3 regions of the Sphingobium sp. HDIP04 genome follow, and region 3 is predicted to be linked to each of the others. Evidence: riboswitches for the same ligand, from Rfam matches in the RefSeq annotation. Region 3 holds a riboswitch; each other region holds the start of a gene.
What was found. A riboswitch is a leader RNA that binds a small molecule or an ion and turns the genes downstream of it on or off. The one in region 3 is predicted to bind cobalamin.
Positions count from the first base shown of each region.

Region 1: another riboswitch for cobalamin. It lies ahead of L286_RS37010 (TonB-dependent receptor plug domain-containing protein); the one in region 3 lies ahead of L286_RS37335 (precorrin-3B synthase).
Region 2: another riboswitch for cobalamin. It lies ahead of L286_RS37465 (DUF1636 domain-containing protein); the one in region 3 lies ahead of L286_RS37335 (precorrin-3B synthase).

Region 1 covers NZ_ATDO01000089.1:429-8,029, reverse strand. The annotation lists gene L286_RS37025 (molybdopterin-dependent oxidoreductase) at 1-1,948, shown strand, start outside; gene cobA (uroporphyrinogen-III C-methyltransferase) at 1,935-2,717, shown strand; gene mobA (molybdenum cofactor guanylyltransferase) at 2,796-3,335, opposite strand; cobalamin riboswitch at 3,415-3,628, shown strand; gene L286_RS37010 (TonB-dependent receptor plug domain-containing protein) at 3,801-5,621, shown strand; gene L286_RS37005 (ABC transporter substrate-binding protein) at 5,629-6,504, opposite strand; gene L286_RS37000 (FecCD family ABC transporter permease) at 6,600-7,595, shown strand; partial or broken gene L286_RS36995 (ABC transporter ATP-binding protein) at 7,589-7,601, shown strand, end outside.
Region 2 covers NZ_ATDO01000095.1:63-11,969, forward strand. The annotation lists partial or broken gene cobT (nicotinate-nucleotide--dimethylbenzimidazole phosphoribosyltransferase) at 1-882, opposite strand, end outside; gene L286_RS37465 (DUF1636 domain-containing protein) at 879-1,286, opposite strand; cobalamin riboswitch at 1,481-1,671, opposite strand; gene L286_RS37470 (MgtC/SapB family protein) at 1,664-2,296, shown strand; gene L286_RS37475 (acetyl-CoA C-acyltransferase) at 2,447-3,628, shown strand; gene L286_RS37480 (DUF3422 domain-containing protein) at 3,740-5,026, opposite strand; gene L286_RS37485 (SGNH/GDSL hydrolase family protein) at 5,179-6,414, opposite strand; gene L286_RS37490 (TonB-dependent receptor) at 6,484-9,414, opposite strand; gene L286_RS37495 (mannitol dehydrogenase family protein) at 9,754-11,226, opposite strand; gene uxaC (glucuronate isomerase) at 11,223-11,907, opposite strand, start outside.
Region 3 covers NZ_ATDO01000094.1:17,598-29,504, forward strand. The annotation lists gene cobN (cobaltochelatase subunit CobN) at 1-409, shown strand, start outside; gene cobO (cob(I)yrinic acid a,c-diamide adenosyltransferase) at 406-1,011, shown strand; gene bluB (5,6-dimethylbenzimidazole synthase) at 1,008-1,637, shown strand; cobalamin riboswitch at 1,725-1,942, shown strand; gene L286_RS37335 (precorrin-3B synthase) at 2,115-3,179, shown strand; gene L286_RS37340 (precorrin-8X methylmutase) at 3,179-3,808, shown strand; gene cobI (precorrin-2 C(20)-methyltransferase) at 3,805-4,524, shown strand; gene cobJ (precorrin-3B C(17)-methyltransferase) at 4,521-5,270, shown strand; gene L286_RS37355 (cobalt-precorrin-6A reductase) at 5,246-5,995, opposite strand; gene L286_RS37360 (bifunctional cobalt-precorrin-7 (C(5))-methyltransferase/cobalt-precorrin-6B (C(15))-methyltransferase) at 5,994-7,202, shown strand; gene L286_RS37365 (cobalamin biosynthesis protein) at 7,199-7,564, shown strand; gene cobM (precorrin-4 C(11)-methyltransferase) at 7,561-8,343, shown strand; gene L286_RS37375 (cobyrinate a,c-diamide synthase) at 8,340-9,659, shown strand; gene cobF (precorrin-6A synthase (deacetylating)) at 9,656-10,402, shown strand; gene L286_RS37385 (hypothetical protein) at 10,451-10,654, opposite strand; gene L286_RS37390 (SpoVR family protein) at 10,818-11,907, opposite strand, start outside.

The DNA.
Region 1 (7,601 bases), on a different contig from region 3:
CCTGCTTGCTTGGGTAGCGGCGGAGGGCGCCACCGACCCCGCCTTCCTCGCCGATCATGTCAGCGCGCCCGAAGATTTCTGGGAGCATGTCCGCGACGGGCATGACCTCTGGACGACGGCGAAGACCTGCGACGTCGCGCCCGCGCTGCTGGAACAATTCTACAAGCTGTTCGCCGCCACGCCGCGCACCGTCACGCTGTTCAGCCAGGGCATCAACCAGTCGATCCGCGGCACCGACCAGGTGAACGCGATCATCAACGTCCACCTCGCCACCGGCCGCATCGGCAAGCCGGGCGCCGCGCCCTTCTCGATCACCGGCCAGCCCAACGCCATGGGCGGCCGCGAAGTCGGCGGCCTTGCCTCCAGCCTTGCCGCCCATATGGATTTCGCGCCGGAAAATGTGGAGCGGGTGGGCCGCTTCTGGGCCGCCCCCGCCATGGCGACCAAGCCGGGCCTGAAAGCCGTCGACCTGTTCCGCGCCATCAACGAAGGCCGGATCAAGGCCCTCTGGATCATGGCGACAAACCCCGCCGTCTCCATGCCCGACGCGGGCCGCGTGCGCGAAGCGCTGGAGGCGATCCCCTTCCTCGTCGTGTCGGACATCATGGCCGAAACCGACAGCAGCACGCATGCCCATGTCCGCCTGCCCGCCGCCGGATGGGGGGAAAAGGACGGCACCGTCACCAATTCGGACCGCACGATCAGCCGCCAGCGACCCTTCCTGCCGCTGCCGGGAGAGGCGAAGCCCGACTGGTGGATCGTCAAGGAAGTCGCCCGCCGCATGGGATGGCGCAGCGCCTTCGCCTATGACCGGCCTGCGGACATCTGGCGCGAACATGCGCGCCTGACCGCCTATCGGAATGACGGAGAGCGGCTGCTCAACCTGCGCTCCCATGCGACCATCGGTAACGACGCCTATGACGCCATGGAGCCGTTCCGCTGGGGCGGCACGCCCTTCGCCGACGGCCGCTTCCCGACGCCGGACGGCCGGGCGCGATTGGTCCTGACCAGGCAGATGGAGGTTCAGGAGCCGCTGCGGGATTGGCCGATGACGCTCAACACCGGGCGTTACCGCGACCAGTGGCACACGATGAGCCGCACCGGCCTGTCCCCGAAACTCGCGCGCCATCGCGAGGAGCCGCAGGTCGAAATCCATCCCAAGGACGCCGAGGCGCTGGGCATCGTCGACCGCGATCTCGCCCGCGTCCAGACGGCGCAGGGCAACAGCATCTTCCGCGTCAGCCTGAGCGAAGGCCAGCGCCCCGGCGAGATCTTCACGCCGATCCACTGGACCGACCGGATGTCGAGCGGCGGCCGCACCGGCCTGCTCCCCCGTCCGCTGGTCGATCCGCATTCGGGCCAGCCCGGCTTCAAATCCACCCCGGCCAGCGTCGAGAAGGTCGCGACCGAGTGGAGCGGTTTCCTCATCCTGCGCGGCGATGAGCCGGTGAAGCTGCCCTGCCTCTGGTCCACCCGGATCACCGTTCCGGGCGGCGCGCTGTACGAGATCGCCGGCAATGGCGATCCGGCCCGCCTCGACGCCTTCCTTCCGAAGGGCGACCGGGTCGAGGCCATGGACGCCTCCCGCGGAACGCGCCGCGTGGCGACCATCGGCGAGGGCAGGCTGAATGGCGTGTTGTTCGTGACGCGCACCGGCCTGCTGCCCTCGCGCGACTGGCTGGTCGGCCAGTTGCAGGCAGAGGGAGTCGGCGGTTCCGTCCTCGCGGCGCGGGGACCGGGCAGCCAGCCGGAAAAGGGCGCGACCGTCTGCGTCTGCTTCGACATCGGGTTGAACCAGATCGTCGCTGCCATCCGCGAGCAGGATCTGGTCGACGTCGCCGCCATTGGCAAGGCGCTGGGGGCGGGGACCAATTGCGGATCGTGCCGCCCCGCGCTCGCCAACATCCTCACCCAGACATCGCAGGAGACGCTTCATGCAGCCGAATGAGCCTATCGCCCCCGGCGAGGTCTGGCTGGTGGGCGCAGGCCCCGGCGATCCGGACCTGCTGACCCGCAAGGCCGAAAAGCTGATCGCGGCGGCGGAGATCGTCTTCCACGACGCGCTGGTGGGGCCGGGGGTGCTGGACCTGATCCCGCAGGGCGTCGAGCGGGTCAGCGTCGGCAAACGCTCCGGCCGCCACAGCAAGGCGCAGGAAAGCATCAACGACCTGCTGCTGGCGGCGGCGAAGGCGGGCAAGCGCGTCGTCCGCCTGAAGGGCGGCGACCCGTCGGTCTTCGGCCGCTCGGCGGAGGAGATGGAGCATCTGGCGGAGGCGGGCGTCGCCGTGCGCATCTGCCCCGGCATCACCACCGCCAGCGCGGCGGCGGCGAACGGCCATGCCTCGCTCACCCTGCGCGGCGTGGCGCGGGGATTGACGCTGGTGACGGCGCATCTGAAGGCGGGCGAGCCGCTGAAGCTCGACTGGGAAGCACTCGCCCGGCCGGGCGGCACGCTGGGCATCTATATGGGCCGCGCCGCTGCCGGAGAAATCAGCCGCTCGCTGATCGCCGCCGGGCGCGATCCGGAGACGCCGGTGATGGTGGCGGTCAATGTCTCGCTTCCCAATGAACGGCTGATCCGGGGCAAGCTGTCGGCGCTGGCCTTCCTGGTGGCGACGATCAGCGATGAAGACCCTACCCTGCTGCTGATCGGAGAAGCGGTGGCGGGGACAAATCTCCCCGCCGACATAGCCGCAAGCGCCTCTATCACGGTATGACGTATATCTCCTCCGTTCGGGCTGAGCCTGTCGAAGCCCTTTTCTTCTCCTCAAGAGAAGCCGAACCCTTCGACAGGCTCAGCCCAATCGGGGAAGAGTGAAGCTTTCCAGATCCTCCGGCCGGTTGATATTGGGCAGCACGAACTCCGGCCGCTCCACGATCCGCGCCCCGGCCCGCTCCAGCCAGCCGTAAATCGACCGGCTATTCTCCTCGGCCAGATGCGCATCCAGCTCTCCCGCCAATGAAGCGGGCCAGAATCCCGCCAGTTGCTGCCCCTTCAGGATCGCCGCGCCGTCCCCGATCAAGGCCTGCGCCAACCCGTCCGGATAGACCGGAACGTCGCACCCCGTCGTCAGCACCGCGTCATAACCCTGCGCCGCCGCATGATGCAGCGCGGCGTTCAGCCCCCCTAACGGCCCCATGTCCGCCGCCGGCCGGTCCGCCAGTCCGATCATTCCCGGAACCCGCCGTCCGCAAATCACGACCGTCTCGACATGCGCGCCCAGCGCCCCCGCCGCATGATCCAGCAATGTCCGCCCATCGAGCATCGCCAAGGCCTTGTCGCTGCCGAAGCGGCTGGATCGTCCCCCGGCCAGAACCGCGCCCAGCAATCGCATTCCGTCCCTCCTCATGCCGCTTGGCATTGTCCTCGCTTTCCCTTATGGCGCGCGGCGCGGGCGGGGACAAACCCTCGCGCGCAAAGAAGATCGCGCCGGTGCCCCCAAAGGGCTGAAAACGGGAATGCGGTGCGGGCGGGAAACCGTCCTATTCCGCGGCTGTCCCTGCAACTGTAAGCGGTGAGCGCGATGCACTTCGGTCCATGGACCGGCCACTGGACGCAAGTCCGGGAAGGCGTGCATCGCTGCGTTGACCCGCGAGCCAGGAGACCTGCCGGCGCATGGTCGCTCTTGCCCTGGCCCAGGGGTTGGCCATGGCACGGTGTTTTCCGTCTGAGCGACGAAGCGGCGCAGGGCCGCATCGGTGCGGGGGAGGGCACTGGCGTCGACTTCCCCCTGCGCCGACCGCGATGAGCGGATGCCCTGAGCCATGAAGTCGCAGCGACGCTCAGGGAAACAGATATAATGTTGAAAGCCACCCTCTCTCTTGCCGCTTTGCTTGCGGCCGCGCCCGCCTTCGCCGCCGATGATGACGAGATCATCGTCACCGCGCTGGGCATCGAGCAGCCCCGCGACGAGGTCGGCCAGGCCGTCACCGTCATCGACGCCGACACCATCCGCACGCGCCAGAGCGTCAGCGTCGTAGACCTGCTGGCCACCACGCCGGGCGTGCGCTTCAATCGCAGCGGCAGCCTGGGCGGCGTGACCGGCGTTTCGCTGCGCGGCGCGGAAACGACGCAGACGCTGGTGCTGATCGACGGGGTCAAGGTCAACGACACCAGCGGCATCGGCGACATGTACGATTTCGGCAATCTGCTGACCGGCAATATCCGGCGGATCGAAATTTTGCGGGGGTCCAACTCCATCGCCTATGGCAGCCAGGCGGTCGGCGGCGTCGTCAACGTCATGACCGGCACGCCTGCCGCCGGTTTCGCGGGCAATGCATCGGTCGATTACGGCTATAGCGACACGCTGAACGCCAAGGCGGATGTTTCGGGCGGCAGCGGCATCGCATCGGGCGGCGTCGGCATCGCCTATTTCAACACCGACGGCATTTCCTCCGCCGCCAATGGCACGGAAAAGGACGGCTATGAGAATATCGCCGCCAACGCCAAGCTGAAGCTGGCCTTCACCGATACCCTCAGCCTCGACCTGCGCGGCTATTATATCCATGCCGATCTGGATACCGACAACGGCGTGTTGGACAGCACGGCGGACACCTCCAAATCCGATCAATATGTCGGCTATGCCGGGCTGAACCTGTCGCTGTTCGACGGCAGGCTCACCAACCGGGCGGCCGTGACCTGGTTCCGCATGGACCGCGACTATACATCCGCATTCGGCCCCTATGGCTATTCGGGCACCAATCTGCGCTTCGAATATGAGGGCGTCTATCAGCCGGTCGATCAGGCGAAGCTGGTCTTCGGCTATGAACATGAACGGCCCGACTATGACTTCTCCGGCTTCGGCTCGGTGGAAAGCCACAAGGCCGATGTCGACAGCGTCTATGCGCTGGCGATCTTGAAGCCCTTTGCGGGTCTGTCGTTGACCGGCGGTGCGCGGCGTGACGATCACAGCCAGTTCGGCGGCGCGACTACCTTCGGCGCCAATGCCAACTACACGCCCAACAACGGCGCGACCAATATCCGCATGAGCTATGGCGAAGGGTTCAAGGCCCCGTCCCTTTATCAGCTTTACGGCACTGACGTCGGCAATGCGGGCCTGCGTCCCGAACGGTCGAAAAGCTATGATATCGGCTTCGACCAAAGGCTGGACGGCGACCGGGCGATCCTGTCCGTCACGGCATTCCGCCGCGATACGAAGGACCAGATCAATTACGATGATTCGATCGGCCTTTACGGCGGGTACAATAATCTGGACCGCACCCGCGCCAAGGGGGTGGAGGCGATGCTGGCCCTGAAGCCTGTCGATGCGCTGACCGTCACCGCCGCCTACAGCCATGTCGATGCGCGCGACCGCAATACCGACGCCCGGCTGCCGCGCCGCGCCGCCAATGCGGTCAGCGTTTCGGCGGACTATGTCTGGCCGTTCGGCCTGTCGACCGGCGTGACGGTGACGATGGTGGGCGACAGCTTCAACGATGCGACCAACGCGATCCGGTTGGACGGCTATGCCGTGACGGACGTGCGGGCATCCTTCCCCATCCGGGAGAATCTGGAGATCTACGGCCGCATCGACAATCTGACCGATGAGAAATATGCCACGGTCCATGGCTATGGCACCTATGGCCGGTCGGCCTTCGGCGGCGTGCGTGTGCGCTTCTGAAAATAGCCTAATGGCGCGGCGCGGCGTTCACCCGCGCCGCGCCCTTGCGCACGGCTCCGTCAAGCTGCGCCATGCCCTTGTGCGCAGCGCCGTCAAGCTGCGCAGCGATGCTCCGCGCCGCATCGACATAGGCGGGGCCGCCGCACACCGTCCACGCCTGCGGCAGGCGGATGCGCGGAATGGCGCGCAATATGGGATGGCGCAGCATCTCCGTCCCCTGATCGACCACCTCTTCGCTGCCGCTCTCCACGATCAGCCAGTCGGGGCGGGCGGCGATCATCTCCTCCAGCGACAGTTGCGACAGCGCCGGCTTGCCCAGCCTGCCCGCCAGATTGACCAGCCCCACGCGCCGCATCAGGTCGTCGACCAGCGTGCCGGTGCCGGTCATATAGCCGCGCCGCTGATAATAGGCGGCAACCCCGCGACGCTTCGGGCGGGGCAGGGCGGCGAGGTCGCGATTCATGGCCCGGATCAGCGCTTCGCCCCGTTCGGTATGGCCGACCGCCGCTGCAACCTGACGGATCTGCGCCAGGATCATGGGATAGCCGTCCGCGCTCGCCAGCCCCAAAGTCCGCCATCGGCCCGGAGGCGCGCCGACGACGCCGTCGTTTTCGGGAAAGCCGATCAGCAGGTCGGGCCGCAGCGCCAGCACTTCCTCCGCCGGGCGCTTGAGCGTGCGGAAGGCGCGGGCCTTGCCGACCGCCGCCGACAGTTCCGGGTCGTGCCCATAGGGGCTGAGCGCCGCGATCTGCGCCGGGTCGGCCAGAGCGAGCACATATTGATCGGCGCAGGTGTTGAGCGACACGATGCGCCGGGGTTGGGCAGGCGCCGCGCCGGTCAGGACCAGGGCGCAGAACGCTGTAAAGATTATTCTGCGCCGCACGCTGCTGCTCCCGGATTGTGCCTCAACAAACCACCGTGCTCCTGCCTTCGCAGGAGCACGGCACGCTGTAGCAAGCAATGAAGGCCGCGCAAGCCATGAGCGTCCGCCGTCACCCGCTGCTGATCCCCGCGCTGATCCTGTTGATGCTGATCGCCGCCCTCGGCTCCGTCACGCTGGGGGCCGTGCCGCTCTCTCCGGAGCGCATCCTTGCTGTTCTGACCGGCGGCGGCGACGATGTCGCCCGCGCCATCCTGATCGACCTGCGCCTGCCGCGCATGCTGCTTGGCCTGATCGTCGGGGCGATGCTGGGCCTCGCCGGCGCCGCGCTTCAGGGCTATCTGCGCAACCCGCTGGCCGAACCCTCCGTGCTGGGGGCGTCCAACGCGGCGGCCCTCGGCGCCGTCTGCGCGCTGTATTTCGGGCTGGCGCAGGTGCATCCGCTGGCGCTTCCGGCGCTCGCCATCCTCATCAGCCTGATCGGCATAGGCGCGCTGTTCCTGCTGGCCGGCCCTGCGGAAAGCCCGCTCACCCTGATCCTCGCCGGCATCGCCATCGCGACGCTGGCGGGGGCGGGGATCAGCCTGTCGCTGAACCTGTCGCCCAATCCCTTCGCCGCCATGGAGATCATGAGCTGGCTGATGGGCAGCCTGGAAAACCGCGCCTACAGCCATGTCTGGATCGCGCTGCCCTGCGTTGCCGTCGGCGCGGCGCTGCTGATCGCAGACGGGCGGACGCTGGACGCGCTGACGCTGGGGGAGGATGGCGCGCAGGCGCTGGGCATCGACCTTCGCCGGGCGCGCATCCGCCTGATGCTGGGCGTCGCCATAGGCGTGGGCGGCGCGGTGGCGGTGTCCGGGGCCATCGGCTTCGTCGGGCTGATCGTGCCGCATCTGGTGCGGCCGCTGACCGACCGTTCGCCCTCCGCGATCCTGCTGCCCTCCATGCTGGGCGGGGCGGCGCTGCTGACGCTGGCGGACATCGGCGTCAGGCTGATCCCGACCAGCAGCGAACTCAAGCTGGGGGTGCTGACCGCCTTGCTGGGCGTGCCCGTCTTCCTGATCCACCTGATGCGGGAGCGGCGGCTATGGTGACGATCC
Region 2 (11,907 bases), on a different contig from region 3:
CTCCAGCGCCAGAGCGGCCAGCAGGCGTTCATGCCCCGCTTCCGCCGACATATGGGCGGCCATGCAATGGTCGACGATCGCCGGATTATCCTTCGCCAGCGGCGCGACCGCCGCGCAGCCTATGAACCCGTCCAGCATGACCGGCACGCGCAGCATCCGCGCCGCCAGCACTGCGCCGGCCAGCGCCGCGATCTCGCGCCCGCCCAGCCTCCGCAAGGTTTCGAAGGCGTCGGCGCAATGCGCCCCGTGCAGGGCGAGCGCCAGCGATACCGCATCGGCCTTGCGCGCCAGCCCTTCGCCATCCACGCCTGTCCCGCGCCCCACCCAATGGGCCGCCGCACCCCCAAAGGCCTGCGCGCAGAGCGCCGCCGCCGGCGTGCTGTTGGCAATGCCCATCTCGCCCGGCAACAGCAGGTCGAGGCCCTCTTCCGCCGCCGCCGCTCCGGCATTGATCGCGCTCAGGCAATCCGCCTCGCTCATGGCCGCCTCCGCGCAGATGTCGCCGGTCGGCCGTTCCAGATCGAGCGCGACGACGGCCAGTTCCGCGCCGCAGGCCTGGGCCAGCGCGTTGATCGCCGCGCCGCCATGACGGAAATTGGCCACCATCTGCGCCGTGACCTCTGCCGGGAAGGCGCTGACGCCCCGCGCCGCGACGCCATGATTCCCCGCGAAGATAGCGGCGCGGATGCGCTCCGCCCGGGGCCGTTCCCGCCGCTGCCAGCCCGCCATGAACAGGGCGATCTCCTCCAGCCGCCCCAGCGAACCGGCGGGCTTCGTCAGCACCCGCTGCCGCTCCGCCGCCGCTGCGGCAGCGCCTGCGTCCAGGGCGGGAAGCTCCGCCAGAGCGGCGGCAAAGGCGGCCCGGTCGACGAAGCGGATCATGAACAGACGAAGCCGTCGGGCGGCGTGCGGACGATGAAATGCCCCTTCACCCCCTGCGGCCAGTCGGCATAGCGCACCACGCCCTCCTCGCTTTCGGCGTGGCGCGCCGCATAGTCCAGTATCGCCCGCGCGGCTTCCTCATCGGGGGTGAAGTCGCCCAGCACATAGCCGACCTTTCCGGTCCCGCGCACATGCACCGCGCAATGGCGATCGCAGGCGAAGAGGCAGGGCATGTCCTGCACCGCGACAGCCGCATAGGCGGGATCGCCGTCGCGAACCCTGTGAAGCGCCTCGACCAGCAGGGCGCCGCCTCGCCGCCCTGCCGCATCCGCCCGCTGCTCCGCCGAAAGACGGCAGGTCGAACAGACGACCACCGACGCCCCAGGCCCGACAGCCCGCAGCATCAGCAATGGCCCCGCAAATCAGTCATTCCACATCCTCCAGCCCGGCGGCATGCGCCCCATCGGGAACCGGGCAAGGGAGGACAGGCCGGCACCAGGGCAGGCGACAGGACTCCCCCCCGCGCGGTCGCACCGGCAAGGCGATGGCTGTCGCTCGGCGAGGAGACCCCCGTTCGCCCGGCACACCCTGTCCGGTCGAAGAACGACGGCGTCAGGCAGGTCTCCTGGCTCGCGGGTCGATGCTGTCCGGCCGCCTTCTCGAAACCCTGTCGGTTCAATGGCGCGATGGCCGGAAGGCTCGCCGCTTACAGTTGCAGGGGCAGCGCGGGCATTTCACCCGACTTCCCTTTTCATCCCCTTGCAGGGAACCTGTCGCGCCAGTGCTGATAAAGCCGGCTTCGATCAATCGCAAGGCCGGAAATGGGAGGGTGGCGACGCGGTCGGGCCTCGGCTTCCGCTGCCGTCCGTCCTGGAGGGAACGGCAGCCGCCCTTCGCGGGTTTCATGGCCATGTTGGCCAACGATTTCGGCACCACGCTCGTCCGCCTTGTCCTTGCGACGCTGCTCGGCCTTGCCCTGGGCTTCGAGCGGGAACGCAACGGCCATGATGCGGGCCTGCGCACCCATGGCCTGGTGTCGCTGAGTTCGGCCATGCTGACGCTGTCGGCGCTCGAATTGGTGGAAGTGCACCCGGACGGGGATCCGATCCGCGTGGTTCAGGGACTTGCGCAGGCGATCGGCTTCATTGCGGGCGGCCTTATCTTCGTGCGCGGCGGGGATGTGCGCAACATGACCACGGCCGCCAGCCTGTGGATGGCTGCGGCCGTCGGCATCACGGCCGGGGCGGGCCAATATGTGCTCGTGCTCGTCGGATCGCTGATCGCGCTGATGCTGCTTTCCTTGCTCCTCCTGGTCGAAAAGCGCATCGCCCGGCGAAGCCGCAAGGCGGACAGGCTGGAGGGCGACGCCATGCCCAACCGGCGCGGTTCCGTGGTCCCGGATCGCGAGGGTTGAACGGCAAATCCGCGCCGCCTTCCCCGGCTGCGCGCCCGGCGGTATAGGAAAAGAGCGAACCGATGCGAATGGAAAATCAGGGTTGCGATTCGCCTGCGACGCCGCGCTTCGCCCCGTCCGGAATCTGCCCAGGCGCCTGAGGAAAGAAAAATGAACAAGGACATCATCATCGCGGGCTATGCCCGGACGCCCATGGGCGGTTTTCAGGGCGCACTGGCCAGCGTCTCCGCCCCGGAACTGGGCGCCGTGGCGGTCAAGGCGGCGGTCGAACGCTCCGGCGCCGCGCCGGAAGCCATAGACCGCATCTATATGGGCTGCGTCCTGCCCGCCGCGCTTGGCCAGGCGCCAGCGCGGCAGGCGGCGCTGGGCGCGGGCCTGCCTCAATCCGTCGAAGCGACCACGGTCAACAAGATGTGCGGTTCGGGCATGCAGGCCGCGATCATGGCGGCCGAAGCGCTGAGCGCCGGGACGGTGGACATCGTCGTCGCCGGCGGCATGGAGAGCATGACCAACGCGCCCTATGCGCTGCCCAAGCATCGCTCCGGCGCGCGCATCGGCCATGATCGGATCATCGACACGATGATGATGGATGGGCTGGAGGACGCCTATGACCGCGGCAAGCCCATGGGCGCCTTTGCCGAGGACACGGCCCGCGACTATCAGTTCACCCGCGCGGAAATGGACGCCTATGCGATCGAAAGCCTCGCCCGCGCCAATGCGGCGATCGACAGCGGCGCCTTCGCTGGAGAGGTGGTGCCGGTCATCGTCAGGACGCGCGGCGGCGAGGTCCAGGTCGACAAGGACGAACAGCCCGGCAATGCAAGGCCGGAGAAGATTCCGTCGCTCAAGCCCGCCTTCGCCAGCGACGGCGCGATCACCGCGGCATCCTCCGCCTCCATCTCCGACGGTGCGGCCGCGCTGGTGCTGACCCGCGCCGACGTGGCGGAGAAGCTGGGCCTGGCGAGGGAAGCGCGCATCGTCGCCGCCGCAGCTCATGCCCATGCTCCCGCGCTGTTCACCACGGCCCCGGTCTTCGCGATCCGCAAGGTGCTGGAGAAGGCGGGCTGGTCCTCCGGCGATGTCGACCTCTACGAAGTGAACGAGGCGTTCGCCGCCGTCGCCATGATCGCGATGCGCGACCTCGATATTCCGCGCGACAGGATCAACGTCAATGGCGGCGCCACGGCGCTGGGCCACCCCATCGGCGCAAGCGGCGCGCGCATCATCGCAACGCTGGTGGCGGCGTTGAAGGCGCGGGGCCTCAAGAAAGGCGTCGCGGCGCTCTGCATCGGCGGCGGCGAAGCGACCGCCGTCGCCCTCGAAATCCTGTAAGCGACATCCGGGGCCGGCGCGATCCGGCAGGCGCCTGTCCTTGATCCATGTCCATCAAGTCATGAATTTGGCGTAGCGCAACTTGTCGCGAGGGAAGGTTCTGCACGCGGCCTAATGCCCGCTGCCGTATGGCCGCTTGACCTTCCTGATCTGGCCGATTCCCAGGAAGACCGTGACGATCGTCACCGGGAACAGCGCGACATCGATCCAGGCGGGCAGGTGCCATCCCTGAAGCTCCAGCGCTTCCTTCAGATGGTGCCAAAGGCCAAGGGCATAATAGCTGATGGCCACCACCGACAGCCCCTCCACCGTATGTTGCAGCCGCAATTGCAGCGCGGTCCGGCGGTCCATGGAAGCCAGCAGGTCGCGGTTCCGGCGGGCAAGGGCGGTGTCGACCCGCGTGCGCAGCAAGGCGCTGGTCCAGGCGGTCCGCTGCGCCAGATCCTCCAGCCGGCGGGTGAAGGCATCGCAGGTGCGCATGGCCGGCAGCAGTCGCCGCTCGGTGAAGTCGTCGAGCGAGCGGTAGCCCCGCACCGGCGCGACGGCGAGGCGGCGAATGCGGTCGCGGCAGATTTCCGCATAGGCCTGCGTCGCGCTCATGCGGTAGCGGGTGCGCGCCACGATCCCGGCCAGCTCCGCGCTCAATGCGGAAAGTTGCTCCAACACCTGATCGGCATCCGCATCCTTCTGCGCGACGCGGCTCGTGATCGCCGTCAGCCGCTGTTCCAGCGCGGTGAGCAAGGGCGTCGCCTGTTGCGCTTCGGGCAGGCCCAGCAAAGCGATCTTGCGATAATTGCCCAGTTCCTGAAGCCGCTGGACCAGTTGCGAACTTTCGCCGCCCTGCAATCCCTTGTCATGGATGAGCAGCCGGCCGAAGCCGTCGGCGTGCAGGCGAAAGTCGCTCCAGATGCGGGCTTGGCCGTCCGCCACGTCGGAAATGATGAGGTCGTCGGTGGCGAAATGCGCCGCGATCGCAGCGGGCGGCAGCTCGTTCATGACCATCGCGATCTGGGTGGAACGGATCACCCTGCCCGGCATGTCCGCCATCCATGCGGGCACATCGCCAAATGGCGAGAGGTCGAACAGCGTCGCGCCCTCGACCGCCGCCAGGAAGCTGTAGGTCATGAATTCGGTATGACGCTCCCAGGAGAAATGGAGGTCGCCGATCCGCGCCGCGAGGAAGCGGTCGCCGGGCTTGAGAGCGGGAAAACGGTCGGACAGGAGGGCGATGCCCTTCTCGGCCTGCTGCTCGTCGACCAGCAGCACGAATTGCAGGGCAAGGGCAGGCGCATCGAACCGGGGCAGGCCGCGAATATGCATTTCCCGCGACAGGGAAGCCCGCAGCGGATGGTCCCGCTGGCTGAGCGCCGCAAAGGGATCGCTGGTCATGTCGTCCATGGGCCGGTTCTTCCTTGGCAGGCTTGCGTTATTAAGTCCGACAATATCGTCCTTGTCGATTCATAATGCGGCGGGATCGCCATTGGCAATCCGCCCTGCCCTAAAGGATGACAGGCAAATGGGCGGAGATCGGTCAGGCCGCCCGGCCCCTGCTATTTGAACAGGTCGAGCGGGATCGCCTCGGCCATGGCGCGATAGCCTTCGGGCGAAGGATGCAGCGCATCCCCGACATCATAGCGCGGAAGCAGGCGGTCGGGACGGGCGGGATCGCGCATCGCCCGGTCGAAATCGATCACCCCGTCGAAATTCCCCGGCTCGCGAATCCAGCGGTTGACGGCCTGCCGGTCGGCTTCGTTGCGGGCGTCGGGATGATAATAGTCGTTGCCCACGAAGGGCAATATGGTTCCGCCGATCACCTTGATGCCCCTGGCGCGCGCCCGCATGACGATCTGGCGATAGGCGCCGATGATGCGCGATACCAGCCGCGCATGTTCCGCATCGCTCACCTGCGTTTCACGCGTCAGCGTGCCGATGTCGTTGATGCCCTCCAGCAGGATCAGAAAGCGCGCGCCCGGCTGCGCCAGGACGTCGCGGTCGAGCCGGGCCAGCGCATTGGGGCCAAGGCCGTCGTTCAGCAGGCGGTTGCCGCCTATGCCCTGGTTGACGATGGCCAGATGCCGCGTCGCCGGATCGGCCTGGAGCCGCCGGGCGAGATTGTCGGTCCAGCGGTCGTTGCCGTTCGTGGTCGACCCTCGTCCATCGGTAATGGAATCGCCCAGCGCGACGATCAGTTGCGCCGCCGCGCAGCGCTCCACCTCCAGCCCGGCGAGCGAGAACCAATGCTCCACCGTCTGCGCGCCCGCCATGGCGGGGTCGGTCAGATGATCGCCCTTGAGCAGCCAGGAGGTCGCCCGCGATCCGGGGTGAGAGGTCTGGCCCGAAGGCTCCTCATCAAAGGCGATGCTGATCGCCAGATCGTCAAAGGCGCGGACCGGCAGCGCCACCGGATCGGACAGATATTCGGCGCCGGCCGGGATCGTCACATCGCCGCGCCCGTCGAAGCGTAGCGGAATGAGGGTCTTCGCATCGATGGCCGGCGATCCGGCACGCAGCGCCCGCGCAATGCTGGCGCCCCTTATGTGCAGGGGGGCGGTGCCGGCGAGGTTGGACAGGCGCACGCGCAGCCGGTCGCCCGCGATGGAGGGCCGGACGATCTGCCGCAGGCTGCTGTCCGCCAGCATGCCCGGCGCCAGCGCATTGTCCCCGGTCGGCGCCATCTGGGCGGAGGCCCAGGCCGCCGTCCAATGTCCCGGGCATGACGCCGCCCAGGCCGGGGTCGCGACGCAGGCCGCCAGCGGGAGGAGAAAGGCGGCAAGGGTCAACCGCATGGGCTTGTCCTCATCGAATGAAGAAAGGGGGCCGGTCTTGCGACCGGCCCCAGGCTCCTTGGGGGAGGATCAGAAATTCGCGCGAATGCCCGCCAATATGGTCCGCCCCGGATAGTAGATCGAATAGGGCGCATTATCATATTCGAAGGTGGTGCGGATCGGCTCGTTGGCGATGTTCAGCACATCCAGCGTCAGGCGCATCGCCTTGTTGAGGAAGGGCAGTTGATACCCCGCCGACAGGTCGAGCTGACCACGGGCATCATTGCGCAGGGCGGCGCCGGTAATGCCGTTCTGCGGCGCGTTGACCGCGATCGACTTGTCGTTCCAGACATAGTTCAGACTGACGGACAGGCCGTTATTTTCATAGAAGCCCTGGAGATTGTACGACCATTTGGAAACGCCGGTCGCCACCAGCCTGGTCGCCTGACCCGGCATCAGCTTCGACGATTGCTTGAGGTAAGTGCCGTTGGCGGAGAAGCCCAGGCCCTTCACCAGGAAGTCGAGCGGCTGCACCCAGGTCGCCTCGACGCCCTTGATCTTGAGGTCGCTGAGGTTGATCGGCCGGTTCACCGAAACGATCAGGTCGTTGATCGCAACGCCGGTCGATGCCGCGCGGTTGGTCAGCGCCTGCTGCTGGGTTGCGATCAGGCTGTCATAGGGGATGTTGAGCGACCCGAAGGTGACGTCCTGGGACTGGGTGACGGTGAAGCCCTGGACATTCTTCTGGAACAGCGACAGCCCGACATAGCCGATGCCGCCGGTGTAGATTTCGCCGCCCAGATCGTAATTGTCGGAAGTATAGGGCTTCAGCGTCGGATTGCCAGCGGTCGCCACCAGCGCCGATGGATCGGTGAAGGTCACGCCCGGCAGGATCTGGCTGGCGTCCGGCCGCGTCATGGTCCGCGAGGCGGAGGCGCGCAGCTTCACATTGTCGGCGATGTCGTAGGTCAGGTTGATGGACGGCAGGAAATTGTCATATTTCGACCGCGAAGTGATGTCGACGATCGCCGTGCCCACCTGGCTGGGACCGACCACCAACTGGTCCGTGGCGGCGTAGCGCATGCCGGCATTGATGTGCAGGTCGCGATCCGCGATGGTGGTGACGCCGTTCAGTTCAAAATAGGCGCCCCACACCTTTTCGTCCATGTCGCCGGTTGCGCCGCCGGTCACCGCGCCGCGCGTTTCCGGCGCGCTGTCGCGATAGCTGTAATAGTCGGTCGCATCCTTGATCGCGCCGAAATCAGGCATGATGAAGGCGTTATAGCCGATATTGCGGTTCGCCAGATGGCCGAAATTGCCCACCGTCATCGGCATCAGATATTGCGGAATGGCGCTGGTCGGAATCGATCCGGTGGCGCCGGTGCAACCCGTGCCGCAGACCGAAAGCTGATAGGCCTGGCTGTTATCATAGGCGCGGATCGAACGGGTCGCCCGGTCATAAGCGGCCCCGACCTTCACGTTGAACGCGGCATCGCCCAGCATGACGTCCAGATGCGCGCCCTTGGTTTCCGTCTTGCGACGGACCAATGCGATGTTCTGGCGATACCATTGCCAGCCCAGATTGGGATCGTTCAGGTCGACATTGGTGGTGATCGACGGATAGTAGCCCTGCATGTTGTCATAATAGACGTCGACGCCGGAATTGGGCGGCGTCTGGAACGCGAAGGTCGGCTGCTCGCGGAAGAAGCGGCTCTTGGAATAATTGGCGCTGAGATCGACCTTCAACGTGTCGGTCGGCTGCCAGCTCAGGCTGGGATTGATGTTCCAGAATTTGGTGGTCTGCTTGAATTGGCTCGCCTCCAGGAAGAAGGAGGAGTTGGCGAAGGTGCCCGACGTCACGACGCCGTTGTCGTCGACGGTGAGGTCGATCGGAATCATGCCGCCGGTCGCCTGCGCGCCTGTGCCCGGGCCGGAATTGCGGACCTGCCAGTTCATGTTGATGCGTGAATAGTCGCGCTTCGACCTGGCCCAGATGCCGTCCAGGGCAAAATGCAGCGTATCGCTGGGCCGCCATTCGAGCGAGGCCAGGGCGGAGATGCGCGAACGGTCGCCATCGGTCAGCGTATTGCGGCCCAGGCGCGGCAGCAGCGCGGTGCTCAGCTGGTTGCGGGTCAGGCCGGATGTCGCGACGACATCGACCGGCTGACCGGGGATGAGGCCATGCCCGGCATTGGCGGGCACGGTCGATGCCCAAAAGAAGTTGTTGCCGCCAGCATCGGGCACGCCATTGACCGGACCCAGATTGCCGTCGGTCCAGCCGACCGTGTCGAAGCCGTCGATGCGCGTCTTCGTCTTGACGCCAGCGACGCCCACCAGGATGCCGAACGTGTCGGTCGTATGGCTGGCGACGATCGCGCCGCGCGGGCTCAGCTTTTCATTGCTGTCGGTATATTGGCCCTGCGCGACCACGGTGACATGGGTGCCCGGCTTGTCGAAGGGGCGGGCGTTGCGCAGGTTGACGGTGCCCGCAATGCCGCCTTCCAGCGTAGAGGGCGATGGCGTCTTGGCAAGGTCGAGGCGGGTGAAGAGTTCGGACGGGAAGAAGTCGAGGTCGACTTCGCGATTGGCGCTGCCGCCGTTCGTGCCGCCGTCCGACGCGACCTGAAGCTGCGATCCGTTCAGCAGCACGCGGGTGAAGCTGGGGCCAAGGCCGCGAATCGCGACCTGCGTGCCTTCGCCGCTGATGTCGCGGTTCAGGCGCACGCCCGGCATGCGGTTCAGCGTTTCAGCCAGGTTGGTGGCGGGCAGCTTGCCGATGTCTTCGGCAAAGATGGAATCGCCGAAGGCTACGGCGTTCTTCTTGGCGTTGGTCGCGCTCTGCAAGCTGCCGCGAATGCCGGTCACGACGATGTCGGCGGCTTCATCCTGCTGGGCGACGGGTTGAGCGGCGGGCTGGGCCGCGCTGTCCTGGGCGATCGCCGCCTGGGCCAGCGTCAGCGCGCCGAAGGCCGAGGCCGCGCAAAGCGCCATGCGGAAAGAACGAATATGAGAATCGGCCATCAAAAATCCCCTCCTGAGCGCAGCTTCCGCCTATCCGGTAAGCCTGTCTGGTAGCGCTATCAGTCAGCCTTTGATAAACCCTGAGTTATTTTTGTCAAGCCCGGAACCGACTTTATTGGTAACGGTACAAGCGGACTTTCTGGATCTGGAAGTCCCAGGCGCAATCGATCCCGGCGAGACTCGGACCAGCTTCCACAGGCGCCAAGGTGACGGCGATGCCCGGCCGGCGATCGGTCGATCCTCTGGCCCTGTCTGTATGACGCCACCTGCGTTAACGGTATCAGGCGTTGCAACGAGTCTCTGAATGCCGGGCGCCAAAGTCGACCCTGGCGAATTGCATCATATCCGTTCCTGGAAGGTGGAGAGCGCCGCCAACGCCCCGTGCGTTTCGAGGATGGCGAGCCACCGGATCAGCGCCATGCGGAAAGCCGCATTCGCGGCCAGGGCGGGCGGCACCACCGCGTCGAGGCGCAGGATCGCGGCGACCCGCTCCTCCGCCGTATCGGCATCCGCGAGGCGGGCAGCGATCGCGCCTGCCAGGGGATCGTCGACACCATGCGCGTTGCCCAGATCGTCCCGGCCCGCCTGCCAACGCATCCAGGCCGCGACGGCGAGCGAGAGCGCCTCTATCCCCTGCCCCGCCGCCAGCCTCGCGGCGATGGGGGCGAGCAGGCGCTGGGGCAGCTTCTGCGATCCGTCCATGGCGATCTGGCGCGTGCGATGGCGCAGCGTCGGATTGTCGAAGCGGGCCATCAACGCGTCGCGATAGGCGGCGAGGTCCAGTTCCGGCGGCGGCGACAGCGTCGTCTGCGCCTCGTCCCACAGCGCCTCGACAAAGGCGCGGATCGCCGGCAGCGCCAGCGCCTCATGCACATGGTCGATGCCCGCAAGGCCGCCCAGATAGGCGATGCCGCTATGCGCGCCATTCAGCAGACGCAGCTTCGCCTCCTCCCACGGGGCGACGGCGGCGGTCAATTGCACCCCTGCTCCGAATTTCGGGCACGGGCCGCAAAATCGGTCCTCGATCACCCATTGGATGAAGGGTTCGGTCTTGACCATCGCCCGGTCTTCCACCTCCAGCCGCACGGCGAGCGCGGCGACATCGTCCGACGTGGTGGCGGGCACGATGCGGTCGACCATGGTTTCGGGAAAGGCCCCCTCTTCCCCGATCCATTCGGCCAGCGCGGGATCGTGGCGGCGCGCCAGCGCCAGCACGGCATTGCGCAACCGCTGCCCGTTATGCGGCAGATTGTCGCAGGAAATCGCCGTGAAGGGCGGCAGGCCCAGGGCCTTCCGCATCGCCAGGGCCGCCACCAGATAGCCCGGCGCCGTCTGCGGCCTGGCCAGCGAGGCGAGATCGGCCGCCAGTTGCGGATCGTCCTCGATCAGCGCGCCGGTCGCTGGATCGAGCCTGTAGCCCTTCTCGGTAATGGTCAGCGTCACGACATGGGTGTCGGGCGACGCCAGGGCGTCCAGCAAGGCCTGCGGCTCCTCCGGCGCGACGATGACCCGCTGGACCGCGCCGATGATCCGCACCCGCTCGGACGAGCCGTCCCGCACCAGCATGGCGTAGAGGCCGTCCTGCGGCACCATCTGGTCGCGCACCTGCGGCGAGCGCAAGGAGGCGGCGATAATGCCCCAGCGCAGGTCGCCGGCATTCAGCACGTCGTCGAAAACCGCCGCCTGATGGGCGCGGTGGAAGGCGCCGATGCCCAGATGAACGACGCCAGCCCTCACCGCAGCGCGATCATAGGCAGGCCGGATCACATCGGCGGGCAATGTGCCGAGCGTCGCGGAGGATAGGCGCCTCACAGCTTATAGGCCTGCTTCACCAGGTCGTAGGACAGGGCGCGGGCGAGTTCGAAGGCCTCGTCTTCTTCCAGTCGGTGTTCGGCCACCAGCCGCGCCAGCCAGGCGCAGTCCATCCGCCGCGCCATGTCGTGCCGCGCCGGAATCGACAGGAAGGCGCGGGTGTCGTCGTTGAAGCCGACCGTGTTGTAGAAGCCCGCCGTCTCGGTCGCGCGCTCGCGGAAGCGGCGCATTCCTTCCGGACTGTCATGGAACCACCAGGGCGGACCCAGCCTCAGGGCGGGGTAATGGCCCGCCAGCGGCGCGAGTTCGCGGGAATAGACATCCTCGTCCAGGGTGAAGAGGATCAGCGTCAGGCGCGGATCGTTGCCGTAGAGGTCGAGCAGGGGCTTGAGCGCCTGGACGAACTCTCCGGCCGCCGGAATGTCGCCGCCCTTGTCCCTGCCGAAACGCGCCAGAACGGCTGCATTATGGCTGCGATGCACGCCTGGATGAAGCTGCATCACCATGCCGTCCTCGATCGACATGCGCGCCATTTCCACCAGCATATGGCCACGGAACAATTCGGCGTCGCGGTCGCTGACGGGACCGGACATGACGCTGGCATAAAGCGCCTCGATCTCCGCCTTGCCGAGATGCGCAGTGAAGGCCGTGGGATGGCCATGATCGGTGGAGGTCGCCCCG
Region 3 (11,907 bases):
CAGGAGGCCGCTCAGCTATCATAACGACCACAGCCGCCCGGATCGCCCCGTCGTCCGCACGCTGGAGGATGAGATCGGCCGCATCGTCCGCGCCCGCGTCACCAACCCCAAATGGATCGCGGGCATGATGCGTCACGGCTACAAGGGCGCGTTCGAGATCGCGGCCTCCGTCGACTATCTCTTCGCCTTCGCCGCCACGACCCATGCGGTGAAGGATCATCATTTCGACGCCGTCCACGCCGCTTTCATAGAGGATGAGGCGGTCCGCGCCTTCATGGCGGAGGCCAATCCGGCAGCCCTGCGGGAGACCGCCGCGCGCCTCCGCGAAGCGCTGGACCGCGCCCTTTGGAAACCCCGGTCGAACAGCGCCGCCATGCTTCTCTCCCAACTCAAGGATGCCCCGCAATGATCGAGCGCACGCCCGAACAACATGCCGAAAAAATGAAGAAGAAACAGGCCGCCCATGACAGGATCATGGCGACCAAGACGCAGGAAAAAGGCCTGCTGATCGTCCACACCGGCAAGGGCAAGGGCAAGACGACCGCCGCGCTCGGCATGGTGGTCCGCGCCATCGGCCATGGCCGGAAGGTGGGCGTCGTCCAGTTCGTGAAGGGCGCGATGACCACCGGAGAAAAACGGGTGTTCGATGCGTTTCCGGACAATGTCGAATTCAAGCCCATGGGCGAAGGCTTCACCTGGAACACGCAGGACCGGACGCGGGACATTGCCCTTGCACGCGAAGCATGGGATGAGGTGAAACGCATGATCGCCGATCCGGCCTATGACATGGTCCTTGCCGATGAACTCAACATCGTATTGCGCTACGACTATCTTCCGGTCGAAGAGGTGTTGGAGGCCGTGACCGCCAGGGGCGAAATGAAGCATGTCATCGTCACCGGCCGCAACGCGCCCGACGCGCTGATGGAGGCGGCCGATCTCGTCACTGAAATGACCCTCCTCAAACATCCCTTCCGCAGCGGCGTGAAGGCCCAGCCGGGAATCGAATTCTGACACGCACCGCCTTCGACATCGCCGCCTTCGAGGAACTGGTCCACCTGCGCCGCGACGTGCGCCATTTCCTGACCGATCCGCTGGAGGAGAGCGAGGTCGAACGGCTCCTCGCCCTCGCTCACAGCGCGCCGTCGGTCGGGCTGTCGCAGCCCTGGCGTTTCGTCCGCGTCGAAACGCCCGCCCTGCGCGAGCGTCTTGCCGTCCATGTCGACGCCCAGGTCGCCAAGGCGGGCAAGATGTACGAAGGGGAGGAGGACAGGCTCTACCGCAGCCTGAAATTGCACGGCCTGCGCGAAGCGCCGGTGCTGTTCGCCGTCTATTGCGACGAAGGCACGGAAACCGGCCACAGGCTGGGCGCGATCACCATGCCGGAGGCGCGCCGCTATAGCTGCGTGATGGCGATCCACACGCTCTGGCTCGCCGCCCGGACTCGCGGCATCGGCATGGGGTGGGTGTCGATACTGGACCGTGCGACGGTGGACGCGATGCTCGCCATTCCGGAAAACTGGCGATGCCTTGGCCTGCTGTGCCTGGGCTATCCAGTCAGCGAGGAGGCGACGCCGGAACTGGAAAGGCGCGGCTGGGAACATCGGACGGACTGGCATTCGACGATAGTGACTCGCTGACAATTCCCCTCCCGCATGCGGGGGATTGAAGGCCTCTTCCCTTTCCCTTCCTCTCCGCCTATGAGCAGCCTTGGAACGGGCCATGCCCGCTCCATCGATCGCGTCGGTGCCCCGCAAGGGGCTTAAATGGGAACGCGGTGCGGGAGGATGCTCCCTAATCCGCGGCTGTCCCTGCAACTGTGAGCGGCGAGCAAGGCAAGGACGGCCTCCCGAGCGGGCGGCCAGCCACTGGAGCGATCCGGGAAGGCCCCTGCCGAAGCTGTGACCCGCAAGCCAGGAGACCTGCCGAACGCAAGGGTCGCTCTAGCCATGGTCCAGGGGATGGTCACGGCTCGGTTCTCCGCACGGGCGACGAATGCGGCTGGGGGAAGCATCCTCCGGTCGTCGTTGCGATGTGGGAGGTGAAGTCCGTTGCCAGACGCGCACAGCGCATCGTCCGCCGCCATTCGCGGCTGGTGTCCGACGGCATGGCGCCCGATGATGGCGGGCGACGGGCTGCTGGTGCGGGTCCGTCCCCCGCAGGGCCGCCTCGCCCTCCCGCAGGCCTTCGCCCTTGCCGAAGCCGCCCGCCTTCACGGCAACGGCCTGATCGACCTCACCAACCGGGCCGCGCTTCAGCTTCGCGGCGTGACGGAGCAAAGCCACGGCCCGCTGCTCCGGCAGCTCGTCGCCCTTGGCCTCGCCGATGCCGATCCGGCCCGCGAAGCGCGTCGCAATTTCCTGCTCGCGCCGGATTCAACGCCCGGCGACGACAGCGAAAGCATCGCGCTCCGCCTGATCGCCCATCTCGACGACCTGCCCCAGCTTCCCTCCAAGATCGGGATCGCCATCGACGCGGGGCCTGCCCCCTGCCTCGCGGGGGTTCCCGCTGACTTTCGCTTCGAACGAAGCCAGGCGGGCGCGCTGCTGTTGCGGGTGGAGGGACGCCCCATGGGCTCGCCCACCAGCGTCGAAACGGCGGCGAGCGACCTGATCGCGCTTGCCCGCTGGTTCCTTGCCACGGGCGGCGCGGCATCGGGCCGCGCAGCCAGGCATGGCGCGCCGCTGCCGATGGCCGCTGAAATGGCGCCCGCGCCTTCCCGCGCACTTTCCCACGTGCTGGCCAGCGCATCCGGGCCGTTCCACGCCGTCCCCTTCGGCCAGATTGACGCCGACGGCCTCATCGCGCTGACGCGAAAACGGAACGTCGCCGCCCTGCGCCTGACGCCATGGCGCGGCCTGATCCTGGAAGGCGGCGCGCAACGCGCCGGTCACGCCCCCCCGGACGGCCTGCTGCGCGTCGATGCCTGCCCCGGCGCGCCCGCATGCCCGCAGGCAAGCGTCGAGACCCGCGGCCTCGCTTCCCGGCTCGCGCCCCTTGTCGAAGGGTCGCTGCATGTTTCGGGCTGCGCCAAGGGCTGCGCCCGCCAGGGAACCGCCAAGCTGGTCCTTACCGGCCGGCAGGGCCGCTTCGACCTGTCGCGCAACGCCCGCGCCGGATCGCCGCCGGAAAAGACCGGCCTCACCGCCCGACAAATCCTCGCCCTTTTCGGAAGGCCCTGATGCCCCATAGCTACGAAACCGACGGAGCCGCCATCTACCGGCAGTCCTTCCGCACCATCCGCGCCGAAGCCGACCTTGCCCGTTTCTCGACCGAGGAGGAACGAATCGCCGTCCGCATGATCCATGCGGCGGGACTGGTCGGACTTGCTTCCCATATCCGCTTTTCCCCCTCCTTCGCCCTCGCCGCCATCGCCGCGCTTCGGGCGGGCGCGCCGATCCTCTGCGACGCGCGCATGGTGTCGGAGGGCATAAGCCTGAAGCGCCTGCCCGCCGCCAATCCGATCCTCTGCACGCTGAACGATCCGCAGGTGCCCGCGCTGGCGGCGCGCATGTCCAACACCCGGTCCGCCGCCGCGCTCGAACTCTGGCGGCCGCATCTGGGGGGTTCGCTGGTGGCGATCGGCAATGCGCCGACGGCCCTCTTCCACCTGCTCGACATGCTGGAAGATCCGGCCTGTCCCCGTCCCGCCGCGATCATCGGCTGTCCGGTCGGCTTCATCGGCGCGGCGGAATCGAAGCAGGCGCTCTGGCAGAGCCAGCCCGTCCCCTGCTGCATCGTGGAGGGCCGCCTGGGCGGCAGCGCCATCACGGTCGCGGCGGTCAATGCGATAGCGAGTCCAGCGGAATGATGGGCGGGACCATCCATGGCGTGGGCCTGGGACCGGGCGCGCGGGATCTGATGAGCGTCCGGGCCGACCGGCTGATCCGCGACGCCCGGCACATCGCCTATTTCCGCAAGAAGGGGAGGCCGGGTCATGCCCGCGGTATCGTGGAGGGCATGTTGCATCCCGATGCCGTCGAATTCGCGATGGAATATCCGGTTACGACGGAAATCCCGCTGTCCGATCCGCGCTACAACGATCTGCTTTCAGCCTTCTATGCCGATTGCGCCGCGCATCTGGACGGGCTTTCCGCAGGAGGAGAGGATGTGGTGGTCCTCTGCGAAGGCGATCCCTTCTTCTACGGCAGCTTCATGCACCTGCACAGCCGCCTCGCCGGGCCGGTGAAGATCGTCCCCGGCATCACCGGCATGTCCGGCGCCTGGACCGCCAGCGGCGCGCCGATCGGTTGGGGCGACGATGTGCTGACGGTGCTGATGGCGACCCTTCCGGAAGAGGAACTGGTCCGCCGCATCCATGACAGCCATGCCCTGGTCGTCATGAAGATCGGCCGCAACCTTCCCAAGCTGCGCCGCGCCGTCGAAGCGGCAGGCAAGCAGGACAGCGCCTGGCTGGTCGAATATGCGACCATGGCGGATCAGCGCATCGTCCCGCTGGCGCAGGCGACCGGCGTCGCCCCCTATTTCTCTATCCTGCTGGTCCACGGGCAGGGCCGCCGCCCATGACCGGCTGGGTCGCGGCAGCCGGTCTGGGCCCAGGGGCGGATGCGCTCATCACGCCGGAGGTGTCGGATGCGCTGGCGCAGGCGACCGACGTCATCGGATATATCCCCTATGTCGCGCGGGTGGCGCAAAGGCCCGGCCTCACGCTCCACGCGTCGGACAATCGCGTCGAACTGGACCGCGCCGTCCATGCCCTGACCCTCGCCGCCCAGGGCAAGCGGGTGGCGATCGTTTCCTCCGGCGATCCGGGCGTCTTCGCCATGGCCTCCGCCCTGTTCGAGGCACTGGAGGCAGGGCCGGAGGGTTGGCGCGACCTCGACATCCGCGTCCTGCCCGGCATCACCGCCATGCTCGCCGCCGCAGCGCGGGCGGGCGCGCCGCTCGGCCATGATTTCTGCGCCATCAACCTGTCCGACAATCTGAAGCCCTGGCCGCTGATCGAGCGCCGCCTGCGCCTCGCGGCGCAGGCCGATTTCGCCATGGCCTTCTACAATCCGCGTTCCCGCTCGCGGCCGGAGGGTTTCGGGCGCGCGCTGGCCATCCTGCGCGAGGAATGCGGCGAGGACCGGCTCATCCTCTTCGCCCGCGCCGTCTCCACGCCGGAGGAAATGTTGCGCGTCGTGCCGTTGAGCCGGGCCACGCCGGACATGGCCGACATGCGCACCATGGTGATCGTCGGTTCCAGCCGCACCCGGCTGATCGATCGCTCCGGCCCGCCGATCCTCTATACGCCCCGTTCCGCCGCATGACCCAGCCATTGCAGCACCCCGGCGACCTCATGCGTCACCAGCGCGGCCGGGCAGGCCGGACGCCCGATCATCACGACCGGCAGTCCGAGCGTCCGCGCTGCGACCAGCTTCGCCTGCGCGCCGCTGCCCCCCGCATTTTTCGACACGACGCAATCGATGCCATGGGCGCGCATCAACTGCATGTCGCCCTCCACCGTGAAGGGACCGCGGTCGATCACCAAGGCATGGTCGGGCAACCCCGGCGCAGCAGCGGGCATGTCGACGAAGCGCAGCAGATAATGATGCTGGGGCTGCGCGGCGAAGGCGTCCACATGCATGCGCCCCAGGGCCAGCATCACGTTCCGCCTCGCTCCCGCCAGCGTCGCCACCGCCCCTGCCAGGTCAGGCACATGGGTCCAGCGGTCCCCCTCCGCAGCGATCCATGGCGGGCGGGTCAGCATGATATGCTTCACCCCCGCTTCCCGCGCCGCGGCAACGGCATGCTCGCTCATCGTCGCGGCGAAGGGATGGGTGGCGTCCACCAGATGGGTGACGCCTTCCTCGCGCAAATGGCGCGCGAGGCCGGCCATGCCGCCGAAACCGCCGACGCGCACCGGCACCGGCTGCGCCCGTGGTTTGTCCGTCCGCCCCGCATAGCTCAGGACAGCGTGCATGCCCCGCTCAGCCAGAGCAGCCGCCAGCGCGCTCGCTTCCGTGGTTCCGCCCAGAATGAGGATATTGGACATGGCCGATACTCCTGACGCTCCGTGGCTGACGATCGTCGGCATCGGGGAAGACGGCCTGAATGGCCTGTCGCCCGCTGCCCGCGACGCGCTGGAGAGGGCCGCGCTCGTCGCCGGATCGCCGCGCCATCTCGCGCTCCTGCCGGGCCTTAGGGCGGAAAGCCTAGCCTGGCCAGTCCCGTTCTCGGCCGGCGTCCCGATGCTGCTCGCCCGCCGTGGAGACCCAACCGTCCTGCTTGCATCCGGCGATCCCTTCTGGTTCGGCGCGGGGAGCAGCATCACGCGGCATTTGCGGCCGGATGAATGGACGGCGCATCCTGCCCCCTCCACATTCTCCCTTGCCGCGGCGCGGCTGGGCTGGGCGCTCCAGGACGTGGAATGCCACGGCCTCCACGCCGCGCCGCTGACGCGGTTGCGCCCCGGCCTCGCGCCCGGTCGCCGCGCCATATTGCTGCTGCGCGATGGCCCGGCGGTGGGACAGCTTGCCGCCTGGCTGACGGAACAGGGCTTCGGCGGCTCAACCCTGCATGTGCTGGAAGCGCTCGGCGGACCCCGCGAGCGCATCCGCCAGTGCACCGCCGAAGCGCTGGACCTTGCGGACATCGCCCATCCCGTCGCGGTCGGCCTGTCCGTGGCGGGCGAAGGCAGGACGCTCCCCTGCGCCAGCGGCATCCCCGACGACTGGTTCGACCATGACGGCCAGATCACCAAGCGCCCGGCCCGCGCCCTGACCCTGACCGCCCTGGCCCCCCGCCCCGGCGAGACATTGTGGGACATAGGCGCAGGTTGCGGTTCCGTCGCCATAGAATGGCTGCTCGCCCATGGCTCCACCCAGGCCATCGCGTTCGAGGTCGATCCGGACCGCGCCGGCCGGACACGCGCCAATGCCCTTCATCTGGGCGTCGACCGCCTGACCGTCATGGAAGGCAGGGCGCCCGACATCCTGACCGGCCGGACTCGTCCGGAGGCCGTCTTCATCGGCGGAGGGCTGAGCCAGTCCCTGCTCGCGGCATTGTTCGCGCTGCCCGGCGGCCCCACGCGCCTGGTCGCCAATGCCGTCACGCTGGAATCCGAAGCGCTGCTTGCCAAATGGCATGCCGACAAGGGCGGCGATCTGCTTCGCATCGAACTCGCGCAGGCGGCGTCCCTGGGCAGCCGTCGCGGCTGGCGTTCCGCCTATCCGCTGGTGCAGTGGAGCGTGACGCTATGATCATCGCCGGTTTCGGCTTCCGCCACGGCGCGTCGCTCGCTTCGCTGGAATCGGCACTGGAGCGGGCGACGGGCGGCATGATCGCCGTGGATGCGCTTGCAACCCTCGACGGCAAGACCCAGCAGCTTGCGCCATTGGCGCGCAAGCTCGCCCTTCCCCTCATCGCCGTCGGCGTGGAAAGGCTGGCGGAACAGCCCGTGGCCACCCGGTCTCCCGCCAGCATGGCCGCCTATGGCGCCGGCAGCGTCGCCGAAGCCACGGCGCTCGCCGCCCTGACGCAAAAGGGCCGCCTGCTTGCCCCCCGCGCCCTCTCCTCCGACCGCCTTGCAAGTTGCGCCCTGGCCGAAAGCCCTGCCCCATGACCGTTCATTTCATCGGCGCCGGTCCCGGCGCGCCCGACCTCATCACCCTGCGCGGGCGCAACCTGATCGCGAGTTCTCCGGTCTGTCTTTATGCCGGATCGCTGGTGCCCGCCGCCTTGCTCGATCATTGTCCGCCGGGGGCGCGGATCGTCAACACGGCGCCGCTCACCCTGGACGAGATCGTCGCCATCATCGTCGATGCCCATCAAGCGGGGCATGACGTTGCGCGCCTTCATTCCGGCGACCTGTCCGTCTGGTCGGCCATGGGCGAGCAGCTTCGGCGGCTGAAAGCGATCGGCATTCCTTTCAGCATCACGCCCGGCGTCCCCTCCTTCGCCGCCGCCGCCGCCGCCATCGGCGCCGAACTGACGCTGCCCGAACTCGGCCAGTCGGTGATCCTCACCCGCACGCCTGGACGGGCCAGCGCCATGCCGCCGGGCGAAAGCCTCTCCGCCTTCGGCGCGACCGGCGCGACGCTCGCCATCCATCTTTCCATCCATAACCTGGCCCAGGTGGTGCGCGACCTGATCCCGCATCATGGCGCCGATTGCCCCGCGGCCGTAGTGTGGCGCGCAAGCTGGCCGGATCAGCGGATCGTGCGGGCGACGCTCGGCACCATCGGCGAAGCCGCTGCGGACGGACCCGAACGGACCGCCATCATTCTGGTCGGCCCGGTGCTGGGCAGTCAGGATTTCGCGGAAAGCAGCCTCTATGCGCCCGGCTATGACCGCCGTTTCCGACCGGCCAGCGCCGACTCCGCCTTCGTCGACAAGCCGTGACGCCGGGCCTTCTGATCGCGGCGCCCCGATCCGGATCGGGCAAGACGACCGTCACGCTCGGCCTACTGCGGGCCTTTTCACGGCTGGGCGTCAGGGTGCAGCCGTTCAAGTCCGGACCCGACTATATCGACCCTGCCTTCCAGCAGGCGGCGAGCCGCCGCCCGTCCTTCAACCTCGATAGCTGGGCGATGTCCGCACCGCAGATGGCGGCCATTGCGGGCCGGGCCGACGCAGAGCTGATCGTCGCTGAAGGCGTGATGGGCCTGTTCGACGGCGCCCCGGCTATCGGGGAAGCCGGCACGGGGGCGAGCGCGGACATCGCGGCGCTGTTCGGCTGGCCTGTCCTCCTGGTCATGGACGTGTCGGGCCAGAGCCAGTCCGCCGCCGCCATCGCCAGCGGTTTCCGCGACCTGCGGTCCGATATTTCCATGGCCGGCGCGGTCCTCAACCATGTCGCCAGCCAGCGCCACGAACGGCTGATCCGCGCCGCGATGGAGGAGGCGGGCATCCCCGTCCTGGGCGCGATCCCCCGCTCCGCCGCGCTCCGCCTTCCGGAGCGGCATCTGGGTCTGGTCCAGGCAGCCGAACAGGCCGATCTCGACCAGATTGTCGACTGCATGGCGGACATCGTCGCGACCCATGTGGACCTGAACGCCATCCGCCGCGCCGCGCGGTTCGCCACGCCGCAAAATCATGCGGCGATGCCGATCCTGCCGCCGCCGGGCCAGCGTATCGCCATCGCCCGGGACCAAGCCTTCTCCTTCACTTACGCGCATCTCCTGTCCGGTTGGCGCGATGCGGGCGCTGAAATCCTGCCCTTCTCCCCCCTGGCCGACGAAGCCCCGGCGGCCGATGCCGATGCCGTCTGGCTTCCCGGCGGCTATCCCGAACTGCATGCGGGCAGGATCGCGCAGGCGGCCCGCTTCCTCTCCGGCCTGCGCCGCCACGCGCTGGACCGCCCGATCCATGGCGAATGCGGCGGCTATATGGTGCTGGGCGAGGCGCTGATCGATGCCGACGGACAAGCGCACGCCATGGCCGGCCTGCTCGGCCTCGTCACCAGCTTCGCGGAACGGCGGCTCCATCTTGGCTACCGCCGCGCCCGCTTGCTGGCGCCGATGGGCGGAATGCCCGCAGGAGCGATGCTGAACGGCCATGAATTCCATTATTCCACCATCGTCGAGCAGCCGGACAGTCCACTCGCTCATGTGACCGACGCGGAGGGTCAGGCGGTTCCCTCGACGGGATCGCATCGCGGCCGCGTCACCGGCAGTTTCTTCCACCTCATCGCGCCCTCTTCGAAAGCCTCCTCATGATCGGCATCGACCTTATCGGCATCGGCACGGGCAATCCCGATCACCTCACCCGCGCCGCGGCGAAGGCGATGAACGACGCCGACCTCATCCTGCTGCCGCGCAAGGGCGCCGCCAAGTCCGACCTTGTCGACCTGCGCCGCGCCATTTGCGCCGAACTGCTGACGCAGGCGGTGAAGATCGTGGAATTCGACATGCCCCGGCGAGCCGACCGGACCGATTATGTCGGCGCCGTGCTCGACTGGCACGACGCCATCGCCGCGCTCTGGATGGAGCAGATCGCCCGGCATCTTCCGGACGGGGGCAGGCTTGCCCTGCTCGTCTGGGGCGATCCGTCGCTTTATGACAGCAGCCTGCGCATCGCAGGGCGCCTGCCGGGCGTGAAGGTCCGCGTCATTCCCGGCATCACCAGCATACAGGCGCTGACAGCCGCCCACGGCATCTGCCTCAATGACCTTGCCGAACCCGTGCTGATCACCACCGGCAGGCGCCTCGCCGAGCGAGGCTGGCCGGATTGCGCCGACACCCTCGCCGTCATGCTGGATGGCCATTGCGCCTTCCAGGCCGTGGCGGCCGAGGGGATCGACATCTGGTGGGGCGCCTATCTGGGACTGCCGCAGGAGGCGATCATGCGCGGGGCATTGACCGAGGTCGGGGCGGACATCGTCCGGCGACGGGCCGCGCTTCGGAAGGAGCATGGCTGGATCATGGATATTTACCTGCTGCGCAGGCAAAGACCCGGTTGAAATGTCGGAACTGGATTCCTGCCCACGCAGGAACGCGGCGTGCTTCCGTCAGGCGACGTTGGGCATCAGTTCTATGATGGGCCTGCTGGCCGTCTGCCTCATGCCGCTCGACGCCGTTTCGGCCCGGCGGCGGAACTCGGCGGCCATCGCCTGGTGCATCATGCGCGCCGAAGCATCCGCGGTCGTCGCCGCCAACTGGTCATGCATTCTGGCCCGGTCGAGACATTCTTCTGGCGTAAGAGCATTCGTCATGAATCGAACTCCTGCCTGTCGCAGGGCTCGTCCTCTCCACCGCCTTTCGAGCGACAGATCCGACTTCGCCCACGAAAAACCGGCGCACAACTTAGCCTTTCCCGTCATCGATTGAAAATGGAATCTTGCCGACGCCCTTTTCCCGTCCGCCAGGCGCAACGGTTCAGCGCAGCCAGGCCATATTGGGCTGCGCGCTGTGGCTCTTCAGTTCCTTGCGTGTTTCGGAGTCGACCTCCTTCAACAGCACCTCATAACCCCAGAGATTCGCCAGATTTTGCAACACCATGGCGGCATCGCCCGCATCCAGTTGCACGCCGTCCAGCACCGCATGTTCGACGATCAGCTTGCGGTCCCCGGCCAGGTCGACATCGACCACCTGAATGTCCGGTTCCTGCCGCCCGATCTCATATTCCCGCGCCAAGGAGCGGCGAATCCGCCGGTAGCCGCGCTCGTCATGGATGGCGTCGACCCGCAATTCCGACTCGCCCTGCTTGTCGAGTATCTTGAACAGCCGCCATTGCCGGATCAGATGGGGGCTGAGGAATTGCGAGACGAAGCTTTCGTCCCGGTAATTGGCCCAGATATCCTTCAGCACCTCCATCGCGTCGCCCGATCCGGCGATTTCGGGGAACCATTCCCGGTCCTCCTCGGTCGGTTCGCGGCAGATGCGTTCTATGTCCGACATGATGCCGAATCCTAGGGCATAGGGGTTGAATCCGCCAAATTGTCCTGAATCATAAGTGGGTTGGTAGACGACATTGGTATGGGATGACAGGAATTCCATGAAGGAGCCGTCGGTGATCCAGCCCCGTTCGTGCAGCGTCGTCATGATGCGATAATGGGTGTAGGTGGCGCAGCCTTCGTTCATCGCCTTGGTCTGGCGCTGCGGGTAGAAATATTGCGCGATCAGCCGCACGATCCGCAAAATCTCCCGCTGCCAGCTTTCCAGCCGGGGGCCGGACTTTTCCAGGAAATAGAGGATATTTTCCTGCGGCAGTCCCAGCGCGGCCCGCCGGGCGTCGCTGGGGATGGCGTCCGCCTTCGCGCCGGTGGGCACGGTGCGCCACAGATCGTCATAGATGCGGTCGCGATAGGCCTGCCGTTCCGCCTCCCGCGCCGCCTCCGCCTTCAAGTCCCTTGGACGGACGCGCGGATAGCGATGGACGCCCTGGTTCATCAGCGCATGGGCGGCGTCCAGCACCCGTTCGACCGGCAACTGGCCGTAGCGTTCCTCGCACTGGGCGATGTAGCGC